Regions from separate parts of the Oceanobacillus sp. GQ8 genome, predicted to be linked through region 1. Evidence: a T-box and tRNA genes for the amino acid it is inferred to sense, from the RefSeq annotation. Region 1 holds a T-box; the other holds one or more tRNA genes.
What was found. A T-box is a leader RNA that pairs with one kind of tRNA and senses whether it is charged. The one in region 1 lies ahead of tyrS (tyrosine--tRNA ligase), so its partner is inferred to be a tRNA-Tyr.
Positions count from the first base shown of each region.

Region 1 (6,339 bases):
ACTTAGAACAGTTTGTCCATGTACTTGAAAAGCATTTAGCCGGATAAAATTAAATAGATATTCTTTAAAATATAAAAAGCCCGATGTAACTCGTATTCTAGTGAAGAATTTCCGAGTAACCGTCGGGCTTTTAGTAAGCTAAGACTTATTTCACGTATCTAACAACACTATTTTTGCCATTATTTTTGGCTTCATACAGAGCTTTGTCTGCTCTGATAAAGAGTTCACTAACTGTATCCGTAACCGTATGTTCCCATGAGGACACACCACAAGAAAGGGTTACAGACGGATTTGTATGCTTTTCGACTTGACTTCGAATTAGTCCAGCCATTTGCACACCTTCGTTAATAGTAATAGTAGGTGCATAGACAGCGAGTTCTTCTCCTCCCCATCTAGCTGCAAGATCATGGTTATTTACAATTGACTTAACAAGGTCCGCTACCTGTATCAATACCTCATCACCAATAGGATGCCCATACGTGTCATTAATTGATTTGAAGTCATCAATATCGAACAGGATTAATGTTCCCATTTCACCTGTCGTCATATGAGCGATTATCTCTTCTTCTAAATAGTTTCGTGAATAGAGTTTTGTTAAAAAATCTGTTTTAACAGCCTTTTTTAACTTATCTTTAAGTATTGTATTTGTCAGTGCTAAGGTTGAATGCTGTATGAGTGACTGTATTAGTTTAAATGTATTAAATGAAAAGAAATAAGGTTGTTCGTGCAAGATCGCAATAATACCATGAACTGTGTTAGAATGGCTCATCGGAATAGCTATAATAGACCGGTATGGAAATCGCTCCATTCTATCAAAATCCCCTTTAAGCAATGGCTCCCCATTACAATCTGTATGGTCTTTCAAATACTCAGCAAATCTCATTCCTGGATTCGTATTAAAAAACGCTGTACTGCCAGTTAGGACATCGAACCTTTCTTCATTATCTTCGTTGTAATAAATAAAACCAACCTCTGAGGCATGACAAACATCCATTACTTGGTCTCTGACAAGATTGATGATCTCTTTCATTTCAAGATTCGAGTTCAATTTGTGTGTAGCTTCATTAATTAACTTTAAGTCTGAGACAAGGTGATTTGATTTTTCATAAAGGGTGACATTTTCGATGGCCATACCGGCAATACTAGCAATCTGGGATATAAAATTCACTTCCTTTTCGGGAATATACATTCCTTTACCACTAATCACCTGTAGAACTCCGTATACACCTTGTTTTCCTACCAACGGTGCATATAAGAAACAGCCTGTTTTATCTAATTGTTCTTCTATCTGTATCTCCCCTGAAATAAATGCCAAAGTACTTACACGTTTTATCACATCATCGCTATATTCTATCGTTTTGACAGGAAGTTCTGCTTCTAACTCGGTATCCTGTGAAAGTAAAAGATTATAAGTAAGTTCCGGGTATAGTTTACGAAGGCCTTGAACAATTTCACTTAATATCTTTTTTTGAGAGGTGAGAGACAGCAGCTGGGAAGTCAATTCAAATAAATACGCACGATTCCTTCTCTTCCTTCTTCCATCTAATTGTAAGAGGGAAATTAACTTCTCTGTTTCCGTCTTCAAAATTGCCAACTCTTCTACTAGAATTGGGAGTTCCTGTTCAATACATAGTATGGCTTTAGGTCCTTCTTCCGGTAAAATATGTAGTAAGGAGACCTGCTTTTCTTGAATTGTTCGATGGTAAACTTCCTCCCCCATCATGACGTTCTCTGACAATCTATGCTCTTGTAAAGGAACTTCCCTGATAAGACTTTCTGATTTACAAAGTTCATACTCTCTCCGCCATTCATTAAACAAATAAAATCCTGAATAGGAAACAGGGAGAACTTTACATATACATTCTGCAACACGACATAGCGTATTCGCGTCACTATGCTCAAGATTTGTTGATGCCAATTCAAAGTAAACACTTCGTAGCTTGTCCATAAGCAATTTTGTGCTTTTCATAAATATCACCTATTATCTTAAAATCAAAACGAATTGTGATCTAATTAACTAGTTATCATTATAAACGAACTAGTCCTAATTTCCTATTATATTACCCGTTAAATTCGTCTTCTTAATAAAGGTTGACTTATAAGCTAAGAAATTATATACTATTCCTTGTGTAAAATAATAAAGTAGCCTATGTGAACCGGACGCTTGAACCCATTTTGTTCCTCATCACTTGAATGAGGTGTATCGCGTAACTCTTAGCTGCTGGAGCGATGGTACATGAAAACATAATGGACAACGTATAGGAACACGCTCGCTTATTTTATGCAAATAAAATAAAAAGGAGGAAATGTCTTATGGCTCGTTTTACTGGATCAGTATGGAAAAAATCACGTCGTCTTGGCATTTCATTAACTGGAACTGGTAAGGAACTAGATAAACGTCCTTACGCTCCTGGTCAACATGGACCAAACCAACGCAGAAAAGTCTCTGAATATGGCTTACAATTACAAGAGAAGCAAAAACTTCGCTTCATGTATGGATTGAACGAACGTCAATTCCGTACCTTGTTTGATAAAGCTGGGAAAATGAAAGGTATTCATGGTGAAAACTTCATGATCCTTCTTGATTCTCGTCTAGATAACATCGTTTATCGCATGGGTCTTGCCCGTACTCGCAGACAAGCTCGTCAGCTTGTAAACCATGGTCACGTTACTGTAGATGGCGGACGCGTTGATATTCCATCATACCGTCTAAAACCAGGTCAAGTAGTTGGTTTACGTGAAAAATCCAAAAACCTCGATATTGTTAAAGAGGCTGTGGAAGTAAACAACTTCGTACCTGAATATGTAACAGTTGACACTGACAAAATGGAAGGTACGTACACTCGCTACCCTGAGCGTTCTGAACTTCCAGCTGAAATCAACGAAGCACTTATCGTTGAATTCTACTCTCGTTAATTGTTTCTTAATGAAAAGCCTGAAATGCTTGTTTACAAGTATTTCAGGCTTTTTTCTATTTTTTCTTTAGTAAAAGACGGGAGTTGCATCCAACAGCAACTCCCGTCTTTTAAGTTCTACTCATTAAGAGCCGTAACGAATCATCGTGTATTTCTTCTTCCCTCTTCGAATAATGGTAAATTCATCTTCAATTCGGTCATCCTGGCCAATTGTTTGTTGCAAGTCTTGCACTCTTTCCCCATTCACATAAATGGCACCATTTTGGATATCTTCTCTCGCTTGTCTTTTAGAAGAAGAGATTTTTGCCTCAACCAATAAGTCTATTAGCCCAACTTCTTCTTTTGCATGCTCATGTGTTGGAACATCCTTGAATCCCTGCTTAATATCAGCACCAGAGAGGTCTTTCAGATCACCACTGAATAAAGATGCAGAAATTTTCTTCGCCTGTTCCAATGCTTCTTCACTATGAACGATAACTGTCATTTCTTCAGCTAAACGTTTCTGAGCTTCCCTTTTTTCTGGTTGATCACTAACCTCTTTTTCCAACTGCTCCATCTCTTGTTCCGAAATGAAAGTAAAGTAACGAAGGAATTTGATAACATCCCTGTCATCTGTATTTAACCAGAACTGGTAAAACTCATAAGGAGAAGTTTTCTCTGGATCAAGCCAAATCGCTCCACCTGCAGTTTTCCCGAACTTGGTACCATCGGCTTTTGTGATGAGTGGTACAGTTAAGCCGAATACTTTTATTTCTTCTTCCTGGTTTTCTCTTGACCTACGAATTAGCTCCATACCAGCGGTTATATTCCCCCACTGATCACTACCTCCAATTTGTAGTGTGCAATTTTCCTGTTCGTAAAGCTTTAGAAAGTCAAGGGATTGCAAGATCATATAACTAAACTCTGTAAAGGTGATCCCTTGCTCGATCCGTGCAGAAACGGATTCCTTTGCAAGCATATAGTTAATGCCAAAATGCTTCCCAGCATCACGGAGGAAATCAATCACTGTCATGCTTGAAAGCCAATCATGATTGTTTCTAGCGACTACAGGGTTTTCGCCCTTATCGAAATCAAGTAATCCGGCAATTTGTTGCTTAATTTTTTCACTATACCCTTTAACGACCTCACTCTCGTTAAGAGAGCGTTCACTTGTTCTTCCGCTTGGGTCCCCAATCATTCCTGTCCCCCCACCAACAAGGGCGATAGGGCGATGTCCTGCCTTCTGGAAACGTTTCAGCATTGTAATTGGTAGCAAATGTCCTATATGCAGACTGTCTGCTGTCGGATCAAACCCACAGTACAATGTTACCTGTTTTTCTTGCAATTGCTTTTCAAGTGCCTCACGATCCGTTGTCTGATGTATTAGTCCCCTTGTTTCAAGGTCCTGTAATATATCCATTCTCTTCACACTCCATTTTTTTATCTAGATTAGAAAGTCGCCTTCGCTCGTCCATAAGCGAATGTGTACGTTTTTCTAATACTTGGGGCTTCAAAATTTTAATTTCCTTGTCATTACTTCCTGACGCGGAAAATAAAAAAAACCCCTCCCTATAAAAAGGGACGAGATTAACACGCGGTACCACCCTTGTTGCAAATTAAAAATCTGCCACTTCGGATTGTTAACGATGTTGCCACCGTTCCGAACGCATAAAACGATCGAAATTGCTCCGGAATGTAATTCGTCAGTAAATATATCCCGGCTTTCACCACCCGCCGGTTCTCTAGAATAGGGATTTACTCGACTACTTCGTTCCTTCAACACAAATTATCTTATAGTATTTATCTATACCATATTTGATTTAAAAAAGCAATTACAGAACCGAAAATCATTCCTCCCCATTCTATTATTATGCTATAATAAGAAAGGTATTTTAGGAGGTTTTGCGATGAATTGGAAACAACGGTTTCATCAATATATGGAAAAGTTAAAATCAATCTGGAAATCTGGAAAGGTTCAACGTTCCTCCCGGATTTCCTATGACGTAGGATGGAATGTATTACTGTTTTTCTTAATAATTGGCTTTATTGGCATGTTTTTTGCTGGCGGCGTAGGGGCTGGATATTTTGCCTCATTGGTAAAAGATGAGCCAGTTCTCTCCTATGAAACGATGCAACAGGACATTTACAACTATGAGGAAACGTCTAAGCTGTACTTTGCTGGTGACAAATATTTTGGCGACGTCCAGTCTGACTTACACCGGGAAGAAGTCACCCTAAAAAACATCTCACCAGTCTTACTGGATGCAGTAATTGCAACAGAAGATGAGAACTTTGAAGAACATCATGGAGTTGTGCCAAAGGCTATTCTGCGCGCAGTTTTACAGGAAGTAACAAATTCCGAAGTAAAAACAGGTGGTAGTACTCTTACACAACAATTGATTAAAAACCAAATCCTAACCAACGAAGTGTCGTTTGAAAGAAAAGCAAAAGAAATATTACTTGCTTTACGGCTGGAACGCTTTTTTGAAAAGGATGAAATTCTTGAAGCATACTTAAATATTGTCCCTTATGGTAGAGACGCTTCCGGAAACAACATTGCCGGTGTACAAACAGCGGCACAGGGAATATTTGGTGTGGATGCAAAAGACGTCAATATTGCACAAGCTGCATATCTTGCGGGGCTCCCACAAAGTCCATCCGCTTATACTCCTTTTCTTAACGGAGGAGATCTAAAAGACGAGGACGGTTTACAGCGGGGAATTAATCGAATGAAAACAGTGCTTAACCGGATGCTCGAATCCAGCTACATAACACAAGCAGAATATGATGAAAGCATCAATTATGATATTGTGGCTGATTTTAAAGAAGCTTCCCCTTCCCCTGTGGAGAAATATCCGTACTTAACTTTTGAAGTAGAAAAAAAGGCCACAGAAGTTATTATGTATCAACTAGCCGAGAAAGATGGTTACACGAAAGATGATCTCGAGAAGGATAGTGCTTTGAAGGAAGACTATGAAGTGAAGGCTGAAAGAGACTTACGGAAAAACGGCTACAATATTCATACAACCATTGATAAGGACATCTATGAGGCTTTTCAAGAAGTTGCCACAAACTATGAAAACTATGGTCCAACTGTGACCGTTACAAAGACAAATAGTGAAACCGGCGAAACAGAAGAAGTAGAGCAAAGAATCCAAACCGGTGGAATGCTCATTGAAAACAGTACCGGCAGAATTATCAGCTTTGTCGGTGGTCGTGGATATGACGAAGATAACAACATTAATTATATTTCTGACAATGTAGTACGTTCCAACGGTAGTACAATTAAGCCATTACTGGATTATGCACCAGCAATGGAAGAAGGAGTAATCCAACCAGGTAGCCCAGTCGCTGATGTGAGAAAACAAATTCCCGGCTGGCCATCTGGGAAGCCAGGAAACTACGGTGGTGGTTATCATGGGATTGTCTCCGCTAGAACGGCTTT
Region 1 is NZ_JCAXEV010000001.1:30,520-36,858, reverse strand. Features, by position in the region: gene AC6CHS_RS00180 (GAF domain-containing protein) at 1-47, shown strand, start outside; gene AC6CHS_RS00175 (sensor domain-containing diguanylate cyclase) at 146-1,969, opposite strand; gene rpsD (30S ribosomal protein S4) at 2,314-2,916, shown strand; gene tyrS (tyrosine--tRNA ligase) at 3,040-4,314, opposite strand; T-box leader at 4,469-4,683, opposite strand; gene AC6CHS_RS00160 (transglycosylase domain-containing protein) at 4,802-6,339, shown strand, end outside.

Region 2 (6,339 bases), on a different contig from region 1:
ACGGATACTAATAGATCGAGGACTTAACTAACATTTTTCTTGATTCGTTGTTACCTCTTATTTAGTTTTTAGGGTATAAAAATCTACATAAATTTGATTTTATACTTGATTTTTTCTCAGAAACAATTATAATAATGGTTGTCACTATTTTAAAGACATGTTTTATGGTCTGGTAGTAATAGCGGAGAGGTCACACCTGTTCTCATGCCGAACACAGAAGTTAAGTTCTCCAGCGCCGATGGTAGTTGGGGCTTTGCCCCTGCAAGAGTAGGACACCGCCAGGCATATTCCATTCCACAGTAGCTCAGTGGTAGAGCTATCGGCTGTTAACCGATCGGTCGTAGGTTCGAATCCTACCTGTGGAGCCATTGGAGAGCTGTCCGAGTGGCCGAAGGAGCACGATTGGAAATCGTGTAGGCCGTTACCGCGGCCTCGAGGGTTCGAATCCCTCGCTCTCCGCCACTATTATAATAAATTATCTGGCCCGTTGGTCAAGCGGTTAAGACACCGCCCTTTCACGGCGGTAACACGGGTTCGAATCCCGTACGGGTCACCAACTTTTAAATTATGCTGGAGGATTAGCTCAGCTGGGAGAGCACCTGCCTTACAAGCAGGGGGTCGCAGGTTCGAGCCCTGCATCCTCCACCATAAACAATTTCAATCATATCGCGGGATGGAGCAGTCTGGTAGCTCGTTGGGCTCATAACCCAAAGGTCGCAGGTTCAAATCCTGCTCCCGCAACCAAATTACTTAATTAAATAGTGGTCCGGTAGTTCAGTTGGTTAGAATGCCTGCCTGTCACGCAGGAGGTCGCGGGTTCGAGTCCCGTCCGGACCGCCACTTTATCTAGTAAGTCTTAAAAACTAAATGGCTCGGTAGCTCAGTCGGTAGAGCAAGGGACTGAAAATCCCTGTGTCGGCGGTTCGATTCCGTCCCGAGCCACCATTTTTTTATTTAAACATTTATATATGGAGGGGTAGCGAAGTGGCTAAACGCGGCGGACTGTAAATCCGCTCCCTCAGGGTTCGGCAGTTCGAATCTGCCCCCCTCCACCATTTAATTCAATAAGTTTAGTAGGGGTATAGTTTAATGGTAAAACGAAGGTCTCCAAAACCTTTGATGTGGGTTCGATTCCTACTACCCCTGCCATTTCTATGTATGGCGGTCGTGGCGAAGTGGTTAACGCACCGGATTGTGGCTCCGGCACTCGTGGGTTCGATCCCCATCGATCGCCCCATTTTAATTTAATGGGCTATAGCCAAGCGGTAAGGCATCGGGTTTTGATCCCGTGTATCCCAGGTTCGAATCCTGGTAGCCCAGCCAATATGCGGAAGTAGTTCAGTGGTAGAACATCACCTTGCCAAGGTGGGGGTCGCGGGTTCGAATCCCGTCTTCCGCTCCATTACTTTTTTATGGCGGTATAGCCAAGTGGTAAGGCAGAGGTCTGCAAAACCTTTATCACCGGTTCAAATCCGGTTACCGCCTCCATTTATACACATGCCGGTGTGGCGGAATTGGCAGACGCGCGGGACTCAAAATCCCGTTCCTTCACGGGAGTGTCGGTTCGACCCCGACCACCGGTATCCATATTATAATTTAAGAAAAGACATTGTGAGTCCTAAACCTTGATATGTAAGGTTTTAGGATTTTTTTTGTGTTTTAAAGAATCCGATAGATAAAGACAGAAAATGAATCGGTTTTACACAAATTTCACACAAACATTTTCTCGAATGTCATAGTAAGACTTAGTCAAGCTTCTTTTGATTCTAATCGATAATAATATCGTTTTTAAGTTTTAACTCTTCGGTGTTTTCTTTCCAGCTTATAGTTGCTTTTATATTTTCAGATTTATTGATAAATGTACACTCATTACACATGCGCCTACGACCTCCTATTTCTATTAAACCTCTATCATTTAGTGAAGTATTACCCTCCATTTTTCCGCTGTCAGTTTTGATAATATAACTAACTTCATCTGGAATAGATTCCACCCCATTATATTCTATGTTCACTTTTGTTTGCTCTACTTGTTCATCGAGTATTTCTACTGTATAAATTACTTTCCAATTATCACTTTCACCTTCAAAATCAAGTATTTCTGTTTCTGAACATGCACTTAAAATTAGAGACATAAGCAATACTAACACGACCTTTTTCAATATATCCCTCCTCTTTTAAAACGTATACACCTAACAACAGTATTATTATAATTTTAATCAACCGTATAGTTATTTTTATGATTTTATATATTTTGTGTTTTATAAAAATGTAACTTATTAATCTATTTTATCATTTTTTAAATAATTAAATATAAATAACCAAAGGCAGCTTTTTTAAGCCAATCACCACCAAAGAAGAGGATGATCTGTAATGATTGAATACCCGTAACTAGTACACGATTTAATGTCAGAGGAGGTACATAATAAACTTTAAGGTGTAGATAAATATAACCAGTTGAGCTTGAGTGTTTATGTACCTAACTATGACAGAGTTTTTCAAGCATAGTATCTCAATGGAAAGTCTAGGCTAATTAGCGAAAAATAAGGTAAGAAAACGATTAATATTGGACAAGTAGGAAGCGCTGCTGAGTAGGAGTTATTTTTATGTCTAAAATCTCTTCTCTTAATATCCGATAAAGGATACAGGGAGGGGATTAGATGGATGCATTAAAAATCACCTTGGACGGTATCGCTATGCAGCTTATTAGTCTGATAGTCTTTATAGCTATAGTAATGGGAGTGACGGCCTTGATACTGAGGTACATTCCGCTGTTTAAAGAGATTAAGAACTTTCTACTAGGCTTAGCTGGGCTAGGAGCAACCTACGTTTGGTTTCAAATAACTTTTATGTAGGAATTAAAGGACTATTGTCCCTCCTCTCGAAATAGGTAGATGGGCGGGAATTTATAATAATGACAAAGTTGAAGTCGTCTAATTAGACGGCTTTTGTTATTAAAATGACAAGGATTTAAAAAAATTGCTAATAAGCAATTGTGAAATGCTGTACTTAACTAACGGGGGAGGATTGTTGAAGAAGGTATTTTTAAAAGTCTTGTCGAATCTTATATATAGGAAATAATAATGACAGGGGTCTTTTTTATGGAGTTTAAAATAAATAATGACTATTTCAATAAGGCAATATCAGATGTTAGCAAAGCAGTAACGTCTAAAACCCCCAATCCTATATTAACTGGAATTAAAATGGTAGCCAAAGCTAATAGTTTAACACTTATAGGAAGTCATTCAGATATTGTTATTGAAAGAGAAATTCCTAAAGCGAGTGAAGGATTAAATATGTTAGAGGTTTATAAAACAGGGAGTGTAGTAATCTCAGCTAAGTATCTAAGTGAAATAATCAAAAAATTACCTAATGACATTTATATAAAAGTAAACGAAAATCAATTAGTGACGATACAATCTGAAGAAATAATTACTAGATTAAATGGTCTTAATGCCACAGAATACCCAACTCTACCTGAATTTAAATTTAGTAATAAAATTAGGATAGCGAGTAATGTTTTCTTTTATATTATTAAGCAAACTGTCTTTGCTGCCTCTAAAAGTGAAACAAGACCAGTACTTACTGGAGTCAATTTTTATTTTCAAAAAGATTTACTAACTTGTGTTGCAACAAACTCTCAAAGGTTGTCCTTAGTGAATCATGAAATACAATCAGATTTAAATGGGTCATTTATTGTGCCCAGTACGTCTTTAATTGAATTCTCAAAGTTAATTAGTAGTTACACAAAAGATATTGATATATTTATCACAGAGACCAATATTTTGTTTAAATCTAATAGCACTTCTTTATATTCAAGGCTAATTGAAGGGAGTTATCCTAATATTTCAGGTTTAATTCCTCAGCAATCAAGTACAATTGTTACACTAGATACTAAACAATTACTAAGTGGTATTGAGAGGGCTAGTATATTTGCAAGTGATTGGAGAAATAACAATATAAATTTTCTAATAGAAGACAAATCAAAAATTAAAATTTCCTCAAAAACATCGGATATGGGTCAAATAGAAGAAATACAATACATTAAAAATATATCAGGAGAAGCGGAGTTAAATGTCTCTCTTGATGGTAATTTTATGATGGATGCCTTAAAAAGGATAAAACAGGGCGAGGTAAGTTTAAGTTTTAATGGTTCAATGAGACCTATCTTGATTGTCCCGATTGGAAACGACTCTCATGTTCAACTCATTTCTCCTGTGAGGTCAAATTAAAGTGTAATTATCTGACTAACGGCGCTTTTCCAAAGGAAAGAATAGTATCTTTATTTATCTATAGCGGAGGAGAAGATAGTTGAAGAAGTCTTAAACATTATGTGAATTTGAGGTGATATGTTGACACGATATTATATTGCAGTTACTTATGATGTTTGCGAACATAATAATCTATATGAAGCTATGAATGAATATCCTTTAGATTTGTCTATTGATTTAGATAAGCAAGTTAGAGAATTTGCAAAAATGGATATTGCCCCAGTAATAAAGGTCTTTGAGTCAGTTACAAGAGATCTTAAAGAGTTAAGATTGTATAAAGAATATAAATTTAAAAAATATGAGTGTAGTTGTAATCAATAGTCTTCGTTTAATTATTGGGTGGATTACTTATACAAGGTGAGCACAATAAATTTTATAAACGTGAACTAAAAGGATGCCCTCTATTCATATTTTACACATATTAATAGCAAAAGGTTATTAAATCAGTATTCTGATACCTAATTCGCCACCGGACACCGGTATCTTCCTATAATAGTTAATTAACTGTAATATCAAGCGTTCCCTACATTGCGGGGAACGCTTAGTTGTGCGTCCGACATTGGCGATAACTTAGTTGTGAAAGTTTACTACGGGCTTTGTAGTGCAACTGTTAGCTAGTGGAAAGGGAGATACCATCTGCATTAGACAGAGCCGTACAGCAGGCCATTCTCTAAGTAATTCAACCAATCGTAGTCCATAACTTTTGAGAATAGATATGGCTCCCGTAGAGGAAGGGGAAGCTATCTAAGATTATATAGTGAGATTAGTATGTAATATGATGAATGGCCCTCTGGTTCTAACCACTCAACCCATCCTAAAAACATGCAATCTGTATAAAAGTTAATCAATTTTCACCTTAAATAATTGGAGATTTTGCTTGATTTATTGGGATTTTCAGCCTAAAACTTGTAAAATTGACTTGTTACTCCCATTCTAAAAAAGATTGAAAGTGTACCGTCCAGATGGTATGTTAAATAGCATAAATAAAAATAAAGAGGAGATCTTCAATGGGCAAAATTTCTAGAAAAGTGGATATTCTTCATGCTGCCTCGAAAGTTGTAAGTGAAAAAGGTATCTTTAATTTAACACTCGATGCCACTGCGAAGGAAGCTGGAATCAGCAAAGGTGGCCTTCTCTATCACTACCCATCGAAAGAAGCACTTGTGCAAGGGATGGTAGAACATCTAGCGAATAACTATAGAGAGAAAATAAGTAATAATGCGGAATCAGATCCAGTAGATAAAGGTAAATGGGTCCGTGCATATGTTGATGTAACGTTTAATCAAGCTTACCAAAACAAGGATATGCATTATGGTTTACTTGCAGCGAAAGCAGTCAGTTCTAATTCATTGGATCCTATTCGTGAACTCTATTCAGATTGGCAATATAAAATTGAGGACGATGGTATAGATCCTATTAAGGCTACTATCATAAGGCTGGCTACTGATGGGATTTGGTTATCCGAACTATTCGATATTTATCATATTGAAAAAGACAAGAAAAAAGCTGTCTACGAAAAGCTAAGAGAATGGGCAAACGAATAAACTGATAGGATAAATGTTGAACAAAACACCACTTTATAGAGGTGTTTTTGTTTTTTTAAAAGTTTAATCGAAAAATAACCAATCCCTTCTACTGACTAGTTTAATGGTTGCTTTAAAATAAAAAGAGCAAACGAAACACCTTTCTTATTTTAGAGAGGGTTGAAAACAAACCGTCTGGATGGTATAGTTTATAACTGTGATAAACAAACCGTCCGGATGGTACACAATGTAACACTAATCGATTAATACTAAAAAAGTTTAATTGAGCACTAAAGAAGAGGAGGAAGCAGTTTGAAAAAAGCATTACTAACAGCTGCTGTCACGGGTGCAGGGGATACAACTTCAAAAAGCCCTCATGTACCTGTAACACCAAAAGAGATTGCAGAAGCAGCAATAGAATCAGCAAAAGCGGGAGCAACTGTGGCCCATGTTCACGCTCGTAATCCAGAGACAGGTGGAATAAGCCACAACGTTGATCATTATCGTGAAATAGTTGATCGGATTCGCGAATCTGAAACGGACGTCAT
Region 2 is NZ_JCAXEV010000004.1:521,038-527,376, reverse strand. Features, by position in the region: rRNA gene rrf (5S ribosomal RNA) at 169-284, shown strand; tRNA gene AC6CHS_RS15190 (tRNA-Asn) at 294-368, shown strand; tRNA gene AC6CHS_RS15185 (tRNA-Ser) at 371-462, shown strand; tRNA gene AC6CHS_RS15180 (tRNA-Glu) at 482-556, shown strand; tRNA gene AC6CHS_RS15175 (tRNA-Val) at 573-648, shown strand; tRNA gene AC6CHS_RS15170 (tRNA-Met) at 668-744, shown strand; tRNA gene AC6CHS_RS15165 (tRNA-Asp) at 764-840, shown strand; tRNA gene AC6CHS_RS15160 (tRNA-Phe) at 870-945, shown strand; tRNA gene AC6CHS_RS15155 (tRNA-Tyr) at 971-1,055, shown strand; tRNA gene AC6CHS_RS15150 (tRNA-Trp) at 1,076-1,149, shown strand; tRNA gene AC6CHS_RS15145 (tRNA-His) at 1,162-1,237, shown strand; tRNA gene AC6CHS_RS15140 (tRNA-Gln) at 1,249-1,323, shown strand; tRNA gene AC6CHS_RS15135 (tRNA-Gly) at 1,328-1,402, shown strand; tRNA gene AC6CHS_RS15130 (tRNA-Cys) at 1,415-1,488, shown strand; tRNA gene AC6CHS_RS15125 (tRNA-Leu) at 1,500-1,583, shown strand; gene AC6CHS_RS15120 (hypothetical protein) at 1,767-2,159, opposite strand; gene AC6CHS_RS15115 (hypothetical protein) at 2,658-2,852, shown strand; gene dnaN (DNA polymerase III subunit beta) at 3,099-4,229, shown strand; gene AC6CHS_RS15105 (hypothetical protein) at 4,347-4,589, shown strand; gene AC6CHS_RS15100 (TetR/AcrR family transcriptional regulator) at 5,276-5,812, shown strand; gene AC6CHS_RS15095 (beta-keto acid cleavage family enzyme) at 6,104-6,339, shown strand, end outside.
Region 2: it has a tRNA-Tyr gene. The T-box ahead of tyrS (tyrosine--tRNA ligase) is inferred to sense a tRNA for this amino acid. The anticodon was not compared.